Regions from separate parts of the Mannheimia sp. genome, predicted to be linked through region 2. Evidence: riboswitches for the same ligand, from Rfam matches in the RefSeq annotation. Region 2 holds a riboswitch; each other region holds the start of a gene.
The links. Region 2 has a riboswitch for thiamine pyrophosphate ahead of ACJHV0_RS08290 (ABC transporter ATP-binding protein). Riboswitches for the same ligand answer to the same signal wherever they lie in the genome.

Region 1 (3,587 bases), on a different contig from region 2:
AGCAAAGCGAAAAATGATCCGCAAATTACAGGATTAGTGCTGGATTTGCATAATTTACAAAATGCTGATTTTTCCTCTTTAGATTTTATTGGTAATGAAATTAATAGCTTCAAAGAATCAGGCAAACCGGTTATTGCTATTGGTGAGCAATATTCACAAAAGCAATATTATCTTGCTTCATTCGCCGATGAAATTTATTTAAATAAAGCGGGTTCTGTGGAGCTTCAAGGCTTAAGCTATTCCAATACTTATTTCAAAACCTTGTTAGATAAAATTGAAGCTGAAGCACATATTTTCCGTGTAGGTACTTACAAATCAGCAGTTGAGCCTTTTATGCGTGATGATATGTCTGAAGAGGCTAAACAAAATGCTCGAGGTTGGCTCAATGGTACTTGGCAACAAACGGTGGAAATGATCGCTCACAACCGTAAAATTGAACCAAAAGAAATTAATTTATCTGCCGAAAACTATATTGAAAAATATAAAGCTGCAAAAGGCGATGATGCTCAGTTCGCCATAAATCAAAAGTGGGTAACACAGCTAGTGTCTAACCAAGAAAGCAAAGCAAAATTGATCGAAAAATTTGGTGAAAACAGTGAGGGAGCGTATAACCACATTGAATTTTCAGACTATGAACTTGAGCTAAATGACCGTTTTGCTGATATCAACGTCCCTAAAATTGCCGTTGTAAATGTGGAAGGGGCAATTATAACAGGCGAGAGCGACCAATCAGGCGTGGGTAGTGAAACTATTGTAAAATTACTGCAAGAAGCAAGAGCCGATAAAAACGTAGAAGGCTTGATTTTACGTATTAATAGTCCGGGTGGAAGTGCGATGGCATCAGAGCTTATTCGCCAAGAAGTAGAAGCATTCCAAAAAGAAGGTAAGCCAGTCGTTGCTTCAATGGGGGGAATGGCGGCATCAGGCGGTTATTGGATTGCGGCAACCAGCGATAAAATTATTGCCAGCCCAAATACCATCACCGGCTCAATCGGCATTTTTGGTTTAGCGGTAACCTTTGAAAAAACAGCTAAAAACTTAGGCGTGAGTGAAGATGGCATTGCAACCTCTGCATTGGCAGAGCCAATCGGTTTGAAAAGCCTACCGAAAGAGCAAGGTGAAGTGCTGCAAATCGGCATTGAAAATGGCTATGACCGTTTCTTAGAGCTGGTTTCTCGTGGCAGAAATATGTCAAAAGAGGCGGTAGATAAGGTCGCTCAAGGGCAAGTTTGGCTAGGCTCTGATGCACTAAAACACGGTTTAGTTGATGAGTTAGGCAATTTTAATGTGGCTTTTGTTACCTTATCTGATCTAATCAATCAAAAACGTGAAGCACAGAGCAAAGCAAAGGTTGAGCGATTCGGTTTACAATGGTTTGCCGAACAAGACGACAGCCTATTTGGCACGCTTGCTCGTGATTTCAAAACTCAGCTACAAGTGAGTCTAACTAACTGGTTTGATTTACCTGTGCTGAAGCAATCGCAGAAACAAATGGAAATCCTTTCACGTTTTAATGATCCAAAACAGATGTATCTCTACTGTTTAAATTGCGGAAAAGTAAATTAATCAATGCTAACAAGCGGTTCATTTTTCAGAAAATTTTGCAAATTTTTTGTGGAAAATAACCGCTTGTAAGCTATACTAAAAATGCTTGTCGGAGTGCCATAGGGCTGAGATCGCAACTGCGAGATCCGTCGAACCTGTAGGTTAGTACCTGCGTAGGGAACAAGTTTTAACATTCAATTTTACCTATTGCCACATCTCTGACAAGCAAACCCTAACTTTAAAAAAGAGGATTTTGCGATGTCTATTTCTAATACCCATCAACCTAAAGTGATTTGGACGGTTGCCGGTTCAGATTCTTGTGCCGGAGCAGGGCTACAAACCGATTTATATACCTTTCACGATTTTAATTTAGTGGGGTGCTCGGTGGTTACGTCTGTTACAGCCCAACACCCACACGGCGTGCTTTGTGTAACACCTGTTGATGATCACACTTTCCGCCGGCAGTTTGAAGCCCTATTAATGCAAGGCTATCCAAATGCAATCAAAATTGGCTTACTTTGTTCACAGGCTCAAGTTGAGATTTTATGTGAATATATCCAAAAAATTCGATTAGAAAGTAAAAACTATTGCTTTGTAGTTTACGATCCTGTTGCGGTAGCAAGTAGCGGACAGGCTCTCTCAGACAGTATTTTATTACCCGTAGTGCAAGAAAAACTCTATCCGTTAGTTGATCTGATTACACCAAATGGAACTGAATTAGCCCTATTGAGCGAGACTGAAATTAATAGGTTTGATGATGTGAAAACTGCTGCTCAAATGCTTATTTCACAAGGTGTGAAGGCTGTTTTAGCCAAAGGCGGACATTTTGAATGGCAGGGCGAAACGGTAAGTGATTATCTGCTTAACTCCCAAGACATTTTTTCCTTTTCCCACCCAAGACTGCAAAGTGTTAATACACACGGTACAGGTTGTACCTATGCTTCTGCGGTGGGTTCAATGTTAGCCAAAGGTTTTGATTTGCCTGATGCCGTAACCGTTGCTACTGCGTATTTACAAAAAGGTTTATCGGAAAAAGAAGGGAGAGGGCAAACTGCACTAAGTTCGTTATGCCACACAGGCTACCCGGAAGATATTGATTTCTTCCCTCAAACCGCACTGGTTTCTGCACCGCTCAATTTGCCGAAAAAACCTTTTGCGGCAACTGATTATCAGCTTGGGCTTTACCCTGTGGTAGAGAGCTTCGAGTGGATTGAACGCTTGATTCTTGCCGGGATAAAAACCTTGCAAATTCGTGTGAAAAATCGACCGCTTGCAGAAGTTGAAACAGAAATTGCACGCTCAATAAAGCTTGCGAAACAGTATAATGTCCGCCTGTTTGTGAATGATTACTGGCAGCTTGCGGTAAAATATCAGGCTTACGGTGTGCATTTAGGGCAGGAAGATTTAGCCACAGCAGATTTAAATGCTATCCAACAAGCAGGATTGCGGTTAGGCGTTTCCACTCACGGCTATTTTGAAATTATGCGAGCCTTAGCAATTCAACCTTCTTATATTGCATTTGGACACGTTTTCCCAACGCAAACAAAGGAAATGCCATCGCAGCCACAGGGACTGGTTAATTTAGCGAAATATGTCGGTCTGGTTGCACCACTTCAAATTCCAACGGTAGCAATTGGCGGAATTAATGAAGACAGAATTGAAAATGTGATGAGCACCGGTGTAGGCAGTGCTGCAGTGGTGAGTGCCATTACGCAGGCTACAGATTGGCAACAAGCGGTTAAAAATCTGGAAAAATTTGCAAATGTGTAATTAAAATATAATTTAGGCGGATGTAAGTTCCGCCTAATTTGTTTCAGTTAAATCTCCGCCAATTCCAAATCTTTAGTTTCGTGAACTTGCCACAATGCCCAAAAGCTTAACAATGAGGCGACAGATAAATAACCTCCAACCCCAAATAAGCCGAAGTTTTCGTTAATTTTAACCGCAATAATGGTAAATACACTCGCCCCTAAAATACCTGCTGCGGTGTAGGCAAGGGAGGCTCCTGTGTATCGTACTTCTGTTGGAAAAAGTTCAGGTAG
Region 2 (3,587 bases):
TCTTTTGCCATAACGTTGTTGGCTGAAAGTAGAGCCGCAACAGCAAATAAAGTACGATGAAGTTTCATAAATGTCTCCTTTTTAGTTAGCTTAAATCCAGCCCCATTTGCCAAAATGCGGCTTCCATACGACTGGCAGTATTGAAAATTTGTTGTAATTCAGCTTTTCGTGTTTCATTTAAAGGTTCATAGAGTTTAGCCAAATAATCAGCAAAGGCTTGGCTGTCTTGCTGAAACTCACTTGACGCGTAAGTATCAATCCAACTTTGATAAGGATTATTCGCCCCAGAATAAGGAGCAATGCGGCGAGCAATTTCAGCATAGCCAATCGTACAAGGAGCAAGAGCGGTATAAAGCTCTGCTAATCCGCCTTTCATTCCGCAATCTAAAACATAACGAGTGTAGGCAACACAAGCTGGAGATTCTTCCGTTGCAAATAGTTCTTCCTCTTTAATGCCCCATTGCTTGCAATAATCAATGTGTAATTGAATTTCGCTCAGTAATCCTTCATTCATTTTTTGGGCGAAATGAATATCTTCAAACCGTTCAGCCTTGAAAATACCGAGTGAAATTGCTCGGCTATATTGAAACAAAAAACGATAATCTTGCTTTAAATAGTGTTGAAAACAGTGCTTGGGTAACGTGCCATTAGCAAGTTGTTTCACAAAATCGTGATCGATATAATCAAGCCAATATTGCCCTGCTTTTTCGGTAAGTCGTTGAATAATAGACATAAATTCTCCTTATCATTAATGTAAATGTACAGCCCAAGGTACAAGGCGTTTAAGTAATTTATCGGTAACAAAGTAGAGCAATAATGCAATCACAATCAAAATAAAAAGAGCGGCAAACATCAAGTCTGTCTGCATACGAGCGTTAGCGTGGAGCATTAAGTAACCTAAACCTTGTGAAGCACCAACCCATTCCCCCACAATCGCCCCAATAGGCGCAACCGACACTGCAATGCGTAAACCTGAAGCCAGTGATGGCAAAGCAACAGGGAGCTGAACTTTAAATAACATTGCAATAGGTGAAATCTCTAAGGTTTTTGCCAAATCCAACCAAGTTTTTGGTGTATTGCGTAACCCATCAAAACAGGCAGCAGTTACAGGGAAGTAAATAATCAGCACCGTCATCACAATTTTGGAAGCAAGCCCATAGCCAAACCACAGAACGAGAAGTGGTGCTATAGCAAACACAGGAATAGCTTGAGAAATAACAAGTAAAGGCAGCAAGAATTTAGACAACTGCTTATAGCGAGTCAGTAACAATGCTGAGCCTAACCCGAACAAAAAGCCGAGCAGCAAGCCTAACACAATTTCCAATAACGTGATTTGGGCGTGAGTAGCAAGAAGCGGTGCATTTTCAATTAACTTTTGCCAAACCGTAAGCGGTGAAGGCAACATATAAGCAGGCATTCCACCAAAACTAACCGCCCCTTGCCACAATAAAAGCAAGCAAAATGTAATCACAAGCGGTCGAAAAAGTGGAATTTTTTGCAAAAAGGAACGCATTACTCTCCTCCGCCGGTTAATTCATTAAATAATTGTTGCTGTAATACCCATTGCCGGTGATTGTTAAGTTCTCGTGGTCTGTCGCCTTCTAGGGCAATAGTTAGAGCAATTTCAGCAGGTTGATGACGTAAAATGCAAATTTCATCGCTTACACGAATTGCTTCTTGCGGATCGTGCGTAATCAACAACACCGTTTTATCTCGCAACAGCTCAACGGCAAGGGCTTGTAATTGATGGCGAGTTACTGCATCAAGGGCGGAGAATGGCTCATCCATTAAAATGAGATTTGCCTCTTGCATTAACGTGCGAGCTAACGCCACTCGTTGCCGCTGACCACCCGAAAGTTGATAACAACACTTATGCAAATGCTCACCTAGCCCGACTTGCTCAAGCAGGCTTATCGCTTTTTCTTGGCTTTCTGCTGATTTTTGCCCACTTAAATGAGCCTGTAACTGAACGTTGTCAATTATTGATAACCACGGATAAAGCGAGTCGGTTTGAGCTAACCACGCAATACGAGTGTTGGGATCAAAAGAGATTTCGCCCGTTTGTATCGCTTCGCTTTCTAATCCTGCAATAATGCGTAAAAGTGTTGATTTTCCAACACCACTTGCTCCTAACAAACTGGTCCAACTTCCTTTTTTAAGTTGAAAATTGAAATGTTGAAATAGCACCTGCTCGCCAAATGTTAAGCAAAGATTGCGGATTTCAATGTGCATAATGCCTCCAAATCAACGATTTAGAGTAAGGCAAGAAACGCGTGAAAAAGACGAAAGAATAGAGATAGGGATTGAGTTTGGCATCATTAGTTTCCTACGGCAGTATTAACTGAATCAGGTTCACGGGTATCATCTCAGCTGAAAACAGCACCCCGACTAAAATTAGCTCAAGTCTAAGAAAATTTAGCCCAATATGCAAATGCTTTCTGAAATTATTCTTTTTGAAGACGGCTGATTTAGGGTAGAATGTAGAGCAAATTTTACCTAATCAGATGGAAACAAATGGCTACGCAATTAACTCTCGAACAAATTCAAGCCCTTGCAAATGAAGATATGCAAGCGGTAAACGCAGAAATTTTGGCTCAACTTAATTCGGAAGTCTTATTGATTAACCAGCTTGGGCATTACATTATCGCAGGTGGTGGAAAACGCATTCGCCCGTTAATTTCCGTGCTTGCAGCCCGTGCGTTAGGTTATCAAGGTAAAAAGCATATTACGGCGGCAGCCTTTATTGAGTTTGTACATACGGCAACATTATTGCACGATGATGTGGTGGATGAATCCGACAAACGTCGTGGGCGAGATACGGCAAATTCTGTGTTTGGCAATGCAGCAAGCGTGTTAGTGGGCGATTATATCTACACTCGCTCGTTCCAAATGATGACAGATTTAGACTCGCTTCGTGTATTAAAAGTAATGTCTTCAGCAACCAATGCGTTGGCAGAAGGTGAAGTTCAGCAATTAATGAATGTGAACGACCCAAACACCACTGAAGCAAACTATATGCGTGTGATTTACAACAAAACCGCACGTTTGTTTGAAGCTGCGACTCAATGTGTGGCAATTGCCGCGGAAGCAAGCGAAGAAATCGAAAACGGCTTAAAAGATTACGGTTGTTATTTAGGCACGGCATTCCAACTTGTTGATGATATTTTAGACTACTCCGCCCAAAGCGAAAGTTTAGGCAAAAACGTGGGCGATGACTTTGTGGAAGGCAAACCAACGCTTCCGCTCTTACACGCAATGCACGCAGCAGAAAAAGCAAGCAAAACCGCTCAAGTGGAGCTGATCCGCAATGCAATTGAAAACGGTGGTGAATTGGAGCAAATTCCAGACGTTTTAGCCATTATGACGGAACACAAATCTCTCGACTACGCAATGCAAAAAGCCCGTGAAGAAGCCCAAAAAGCGGTCGATGCGTTAGCGGTATTGCCTGAGAGCGAATATAAACAGGCATTGATTTCACTAGCGTATCTGTCGGTAGATCGCTCTTATTAATTTGCAAAACATCAGATAAATTTAACCGCTTGTAGGGGCAAATGATATTTGCCCCATAACCTATAATTCTTTTGGGC
Region 3 (3,587 bases), on a different contig from region 2:
TGCTAAAGAGCGTTTTAAGTGGCGTGTGGCGGTTTTTCCCTTGTTGTTCTGCCTTGAGGAAAATTGGGCTTTCGCTAATTTTTATGCGGATATACAAGCCGATAAAAATCATCACAATAGAGGCAATAAACGGAATTCGCCACGCCCAATCCAGAAAAGCTTGTTCGCCATAAATGAGATTAACTAAGTAGAATGCCCCATTGGCTAATAGCAAGCCGATAGGAGCTCCCATTTGCGGAAAAATACCAAAAAATGCCCGTTTGTTTTTGGGGGCGTGTTCGGTGGCGACTAATGCAGCTCCTCCCCATTCTCCCCCTAAGCCCAAACCTTGCCCGATACGGCATAAGCAGAGCAGTACCGTTGCCCAAATACCAATAGCGGCATAGTTTGGCAGTAAACCAATCGCTACTGTGGATAAGCCCATCAATAAAAGCGAGGCAATAAGGGTTTGTTTACGTCCATATTTATCGCCGAAATGCCCGAAAATGATCGAGCCCATCGGGCGAGTGAAAAAGGCAAGGGCAAGAACGGAAAGCGACATTAATTGGTTAGAAACAGGGTCATCACTATTGAAAAACTGCACGTTAAATACCAGTACTGCAGCCATTGTGTAGATATAGTTATCAAAGTATTCAATTGCCGTGCCAACCATTGAGGCAACGGCAACTTTTGTCGGACTCGATTGTAGGCTAGACATATTCCACCTCCGCATATTGCTCAACCGTTTCCGGTATTAAAGCCCCTAATTCATCTAAAAGATTGACTGCAAATTGCCCGTATTGGGTTGGTTTGAGTGATTTTGCCGCAACTTCACCGGCAACCGCATAAGCGGTACAAGCCTCAACCAGTGCGTTGAAATAGCGTTTTTTCTCAGCAACGGCTAAAAATGCACCGCACACGGCACTTAATAAACAGCCTGAAGCGGTAATTTGTGGGAACATTGGGCTGCCGTTTTTAAGTAACGCAGTGCGTAAGCCATCGCTTACTACATCGGTTTCGCCACTAATGGCAACTAAGGTTTTATAACGTTTAGCAACTTGTTGAGCGATTTCCACAAGGCTATGCGAGCCTTCGCCGGCATCAACGCCTTTAGCCTGCCATTTTACGCCTGCGAGGGTGGCAAGTTCTCCTGCATTGCCTCGAATGGCGGTGAATTGGATTTCGTTAAGCAAGATTTCAACCGTTTGACGGCGAAAAGGTGTTGCTCCAACGCCGACAGGGTCAAGAATTACAGGAATGCCTAAACGGTTTGCCGTTTTACCGGCAAGCACCATTGCTTCCACTTCTTTGCCGATTAATGTGCCGATATTAATTACCACAGCCGAACTTAATTGAGGCACAGCTTCCATCTCCTCAATGGCAGTCGCCATAATGGGTGAAGCCCCGAGAGCCAATAAACCATTGGCGGAAAAGTTAGCGGCAACAATGTTGGTAATATTATGAACAAGCGGTCGATTTTGCCGAATTTTTTGCAAATAGGTGGATTGAAATGGGGTAGATGTGGTCATCGTTTATTCCTCATTGTATTGAAAAAACAATGCACCAACACGAACGGGAATAGATCGGTTTTAAGCCTTTAGTTTCCTACGTCAGTGCTAACTGCATCAGGTTCAACGGGTATTTCTCAGCTTGCTTTATTTGAGTAAACAAGCACCCCGACTAAATGAGAGCTCAATATAAAACTTTAGAAAAGGGTTGTAAAGTACCTTAAACGTTAAGCCGCTTCTCGATGATAAAACCGCAAACTATGCTCTTTTTGGCGGGCAGAACTAAAGGCAGAAACCCGTTTTAAATAGCCGATAACTCGTGTGCCGTAGTCAATATTTTGCGAGCCGCATTTGGAGCAACGATGCAAAGTGCGTTTGTCGATATGGCTACATTCGTTGCAAATTGTGATTTTGACGTTAATGCAGAAATAGTTGCAGCCTGTTTTAGCGGCGGTGTCTAATAGTGAACGATAGCCGTTGGCGGTTAAGGCTTCATCGAGGTTTAAATGCAAGGCTGAACCACCATCTAGCCATTCAATTAGCTTTTTGCCGTGCAGTAAGAATTTATCGAGAGCGTTAGTTTCTTCATCTTCTACCACATAGAAATAGGAGTTGTAGCAATCACGAGGCACGAAATAGCCGTCTGCTTTATCCCATTTCGCATTTTTTACCCCTAAATTTTCGGCAGGCACAAATTCAGTGTTGAACTTCACACCATATTGTTGGCTGGCAGCTTGGTTTGCCTCAAAAATTGTTTTTAAGCGAGATTGCACAAATTCAATATATTCAGGATTGTAGCCTACTTTCAAGCCTTGAGATTCAGCCGCTTCTGCCATACCGTTAATGCCGATGGTGAGGAATTGTTTATCTAACGAAATAAATCCAGCATCATAAACAGGCAGCATTCCGTTGGCTAAATATTCCTCCATCAATTTTCGGTAAGCATATTGATATTTATGGATCTTGCTGACTTCTGAACTCAAATCACGCTTATCTTGCACTAAACGGTTCATATTAATCGTAATCACATTTATCGAACCTGTTGCTACACCGCCAGCACCGAGTGAGTAAGAGAAGGTGTGATCACTGATTTCATTGCGTAAACGGCAGCAAGAAGCGAGGGAATCAGGGTTATCCGACTGATAAATAAAAAAGGAATTACCTTGTGCCAGTTCATTTGCCATTTGGTTGGCAAATTCGTCATCTTTGCATTTACCTTGTTCAGTTAGCATTGCGGCAGTTACTACAGGGAACGTAAGAATGGCTTTGCTGCGTTCTTTGTTAAACCATTGCATAAAGAAAAGCTGCAATTTAGCGGTGGTTTCCCAGCAGGGCTTTTCAAAATCAGGGAACACAAAGTTACCGAACATTGCCTCAAAATAGAATTTATCGTAAACCGAAATATTCCAAAATACGCTTTGATAGCCTCGTGCGGCAGCCGGTTGGTTAATGCTGTAGACCACTTGTTGGAGGTGATTTTCAATGTCGGAACGATGGGTTTTCAGGTAGTTATCGCCATAATCTTTACGGGCAAAATAGTCAAAATAGGTAAGAAATTCAACGGTCGCAACAGCTCCGGCAAATTGGGAACTAACCGCAAAAACAAAATTGACAAAAGAGCCGCAAAAAGAAGCCAGATGTTTTGGAGCTTTGGATTCGCCCCCCAGTTTGGTTAAGCCATCACGCAAAAACGGATACATTGTAACCGATACACAATAAGGTTTGAGGCTGGTTTCATCGTGAACGTAAATTTCGTGTGCTTCAATTTGGCGTAAGTATTCGCAAGCGGTCTCTTTATCAAAAAGTTTTGCAATTTTTTCGCTGATTTTTGCTCGATTAATTTGCACAAAAAAATCTTTCATCAGCTCGTTTTCCATTGTGGCAATATTTTTTTGTGTTACGTTGGCGTTAGCGTCCATTTTTGAGCCATCAGCCGCATTTTGGGCTTGAATGTAGTGGTCAATAAAAGCTAATTTTTCTGAAATTTGTTTCGCTTCTAAGCGAATCATAGCATTGCTCCTTTGATAAATAAGTGGTTTAGATTTTCATTATTGCGTAAATCAATAAAACGTTGGTTAGTGGTCAGGCTGTTTAATCCGC
Region 4 (3,587 bases), on a different contig from region 2:
GTTGCTACCTCAAAAATTTCACGCCCGTAAACAATGTGAGCTAAGCGGAAACGACGACCAATCAAGCGGCATTGTCTGCCGAAAATACGTTGAATTTCTTCCGGGCGAGCATTGGTGGCAATATCAAAATCTTTTGGTTTTTTTTCAAGTAATAGATCACGAATACAACCACCAACAATATAGGCTTCAAACCCGGCAAGATGTAATTTATCTACAATCGAAAGAGCATTTTTAGGGAAATCCTTCGGACTAATCCCATATTGAGCTGCACTTACCGTGAATTTTTTATGTAGGAGATGAGAAGGCACATCTGTTTGATGACCTTTACTGCCTTTTTTATGGCTTTTTTGTTCTGTTAATTTAGGGGCTGAACGTTTAGAGCGACTGGATTTAGTTGTTTTCTCCGCTCTTGGTTCAACTTCTGGCTTATTTTCCTTCTCTTGCTTTTTTGGTTTGGAAAATAATGACTTAATATAATTAAAAATAGTACACCTCTAAATAGTAAATGCCTCTTTAAAAGAGGCATTATGTAACTTGATTATAAACCTAGCTGCTTCTCGCGAATTTCAGCTAATGTTTTGCAATCTATACATAAATCTGCAGTTGGGCGAGCTTCTAAGCGTTTGATGCCGATCTCAACACCACAGGTTTCACAAAAACCGTAATCATCTTCTTGAATTTTATGTAACGTTTGCTCAATTTTTTTCAACAATTTACGTTCACGATCACGATTACGAAGTTCTAAACTAAACTCTTCTTCTTGACTTGCACGATCGTTAGGGTCAGCGAAGTTCGTCATATCTTCTTGAAGCTGGCTTTTTGTGCGTTCTGCTTCTTCCATAATTTGACCGTGCCACGCTTTCAGAATTTTTTTGAAATGCTCACGTTGAGCTTCATTCATATACTCTTCATCTTTTGCCGGCTCATAAGGCTCAACACCTGCTAATGCTAATAAACCAAGAGAGGTGGTTTTAGCCGTTTCAGTCATAGATTACTCCTTGTTTGGAATTTTATTGTTAAAATTATATCCCGAATACAACCTAACTTCCTTGTAACTACATTATACGAAAAAATCAACATCTTCGGGTTTTTAGTAATGGCGGCTATAAATAACACAAAATCGAATGACTAACAAATAAATTTGCAAAAATTTTGCATTTATATTGATTTATTTGCTCAAAATTATAGCCGAATTTACGTTCGGCTATCATTCTGTTTATTTCTTACCAGCTTTTTGACCAATCGGCGAGCCATTTTTGAATCGTTTCATTAGAGGGCGGAGTAAATTCTAATGTGTTGTAGGTTGGCATTTCTGCAAAAGCAGGATCAACACCTTCCGCTAAAACAGGGTTCATTACATTATGGTAAGAAATAATATGTTGCGACTCAGGCTTATGCAAAAATGCTAAAAATTGATTTGCTAACGCTCTTTGTTTAGTCGTTTTTACAATTGCCGCATTTTCTACTTGAACTAAATGCCCTTCCTCAAATGGAGCTGCCACATATTTATCGGTGTTTTCGTGCCACTTATGATATAAAGGCGATGTAGTATAACTTAATACTAAATCCGATTCCCCTTTTAAGAAAGCTCCATAAGTTTCAGACCAACCTTTACCGACCGTTACGGTATGTTTTGCCAATGTTTTCCAAGCCGTTGGAGCTTCATCACCATACACTTGATTTACCCACATTAAGAAACCACGTCCAACGCTACTGGTTCTTGGATCTTGGTAGATAATCTTTAAGTCTTGGCGTTCAACCAGCTCTTTCAAACTTTTCGGCGGATTTTTCAACTTTTCTTTATCGTAAATAAAGGCATAAGAGCCTGTATCATACGGAAAGAAAATTTTATCTTTCATCTCTAATTTGGTTTTTGCCTCAAATTCCGTGAACAACCCTGAATTTTCAGCTTCAGTTTGCAAGAAATTATCAATGCCTAAAACCACATCGGCTTTGGTTTTTTCACCTTCTAAACGCACACGGTTGAACATTGTTACACCATTATCAAACGGCATAAATTTTAAATCACAGTTACACTCTTTCTCAAAATTTTGCTCTAATTTTGCAGCCGGACCATATTCAGAGGCAAACGAACTATAAGTGTAAACGGTAAGTGTTGGTTGGTTGGCAAAAGCGGTGGAGGTAAGTAGTGCCAATGAAGATAAAATCAGTTTCATAAAAAGTCCTTCTAAATTACGTTGATAGAAGGATTTAAGAGGCAAGTTTGCTATCTCAAATCCCTACGCTGATATTAATCAGATCAGGTTCTATGGGTATTTCTCAGCCACAAGCGGTCGGATTTTAGAGAAAATTTGCAAATTTTTAAGCAAATTAAACCGCTTGTTGCACCCCAATGAGAACGCTTTATTGTAAAAAGTTTGTTGCTGAATTTCAATATTCGCAAACGTTTGCTATTTAGCAAAAAAATCATTATACTACCCACCTAGTTCAAACAAGGAACTAGAAATGAATTATCCTACTTTAATAATGACTCCAAATTCTACGCAGCTACGCATCGTTTCACGAGGCGTGGCTGTTTTTTTATTCATTTCTAAACATTAAAAATCGCTCTTAAAGGCGATTTTTTTATGATACTTAATCTACATTGACAATATTGAAAGGAATAGCATAGATGAGCCAATTGATTCGTACCCTAAAAGGTCATATTCGTGATGAAATCATTAAAAAAGGCGGCTGGGTAAATGCTCACGCTCACGCAGATCGTGCATTTACAATGACACCCGAGAAAATCACTGTTTATCAAAATGCGAATCTACAACAAAAATGGGACTTGGTAGATGAAGTAAAACGTAATTCAAGCGTAGAAGATTACTACCGTCGCTTCTCTCAAGCGATTGAATTGATGATTTCACAAGGGGTTACTGCATTCGGTACTTTTGTAGATATCGATCAGGTATGTGAAGACAGAGCCATTATTGCCGCTCACAAAGCCCGTGAAGTGTATAAAAACGATATTATCTTAAAATTTGCTAACCAAACCTTAAAAGGAGTGATTGAGCCAACGGCGAAAAAGTGGTTTGATATTGGCTCTGAAATGGTGGATATCATCGGTGGATTGCCTTACCGTGATGAATTAGATTATGGCAAAGGCTTGGAAGCAATGGATATTTTAATGGAAACTGCCAAATCACAAGGTAAAATGTTGCACGTTCACGTCGATCAATTTAACTCACCAAAAGAAAAAGAAACCGAGCAACTATGTGATAAATCAGTTGAACACGGAATGCAAGGGCGAGTTGTCGCTATTCACGGTATCTCAATTGGGGCTCACCCAAAAGATTATCGTAAAATGTTGTATCAAAAAATGCGTGATAGCCAAATGATGGTGATTGCCTGCCCGATGGCGTGGATTGATAGTGGTCGTAAAGAAGACCTCCAGCCGTTCCACAACGCTTTAACGCCTGCGGATGAATTAATTCCTGAAGGCATCACAGTGGCAGTGGGGACAGATAACATCTGCGACTATATGGTGCCACTGTGTGAAGGCGATATGTGGCAAGAGTTAAGCCTACTTTCTGCGGGTTGCCGTTTCACTAACTTAGAAGAAATGGCAAATATCGCCAGTA

Region 1: linked by a shared signal. The riboswitch ahead of thiE (thiamine phosphate synthase) and the one ahead of ACJHV0_RS08290 (ABC transporter ATP-binding protein) in region 2 are both predicted to bind thiamine pyrophosphate.
Region 3: linked by a shared signal. The riboswitch ahead of thiM (hydroxyethylthiazole kinase) and the one ahead of ACJHV0_RS08290 (ABC transporter ATP-binding protein) in region 2 are both predicted to bind thiamine pyrophosphate.
Region 4: linked by a shared signal. The riboswitch ahead of thiB (thiamine ABC transporter substrate binding subunit) and the one ahead of ACJHV0_RS08290 (ABC transporter ATP-binding protein) in region 2 are both predicted to bind thiamine pyrophosphate.

Annotation. Positions count from the first base shown of each region.
Region 1 is NZ_JBXGGI010000142.1:2,113-5,699, forward strand. It holds gene sppA (signal peptide peptidase SppA) at 1-1,566, shown strand, start outside; TPP riboswitch at 1,646-1,742, shown strand; gene thiE (thiamine phosphate synthase) at 1,804-3,315, shown strand; gene ACJHV0_RS09950 (MFS transporter) at 3,363-3,587, opposite strand, start outside.
Region 2 is NZ_JBXGGI010000115.1:19,368-22,954, reverse strand. It holds gene ACJHV0_RS08305 (ABC transporter substrate-binding protein) at 1-68, opposite strand, end outside; gene tenA (thiaminase II) at 86-733, opposite strand; gene ACJHV0_RS08295 (ABC transporter permease) at 749-1,513, opposite strand; gene ACJHV0_RS08290 (ABC transporter ATP-binding protein) at 1,513-2,232, opposite strand; TPP riboswitch at 2,307-2,397, opposite strand; gene ispB (octaprenyl diphosphate synthase) at 2,515-3,510, shown strand.
Region 3 is NZ_JBXGGI010000142.1:6,092-9,678, forward strand. It holds gene ACJHV0_RS09950 (MFS transporter) at 1-697, opposite strand, end outside; gene thiM (hydroxyethylthiazole kinase) at 690-1,508, opposite strand; TPP riboswitch at 1,565-1,668, opposite strand; gene nrdD (anaerobic ribonucleoside-triphosphate reductase) at 1,715-3,496, opposite strand; gene nrdG (anaerobic ribonucleoside-triphosphate reductase activating protein) at 3,493-3,587, opposite strand, start outside.
Region 4 is NZ_JBXGGI010000074.1:5,319-8,905, reverse strand. It holds gene pcnB (polynucleotide adenylyltransferase PcnB) at 1-485, opposite strand, end outside; gene dksA (RNA polymerase-binding protein DksA) at 539-988, opposite strand; gene thiB (thiamine ABC transporter substrate binding subunit) at 1,224-2,177, opposite strand; TPP riboswitch at 2,220-2,363, opposite strand; gene ACJHV0_RS05545 (amidohydrolase family protein) at 2,633-3,587, shown strand, end outside.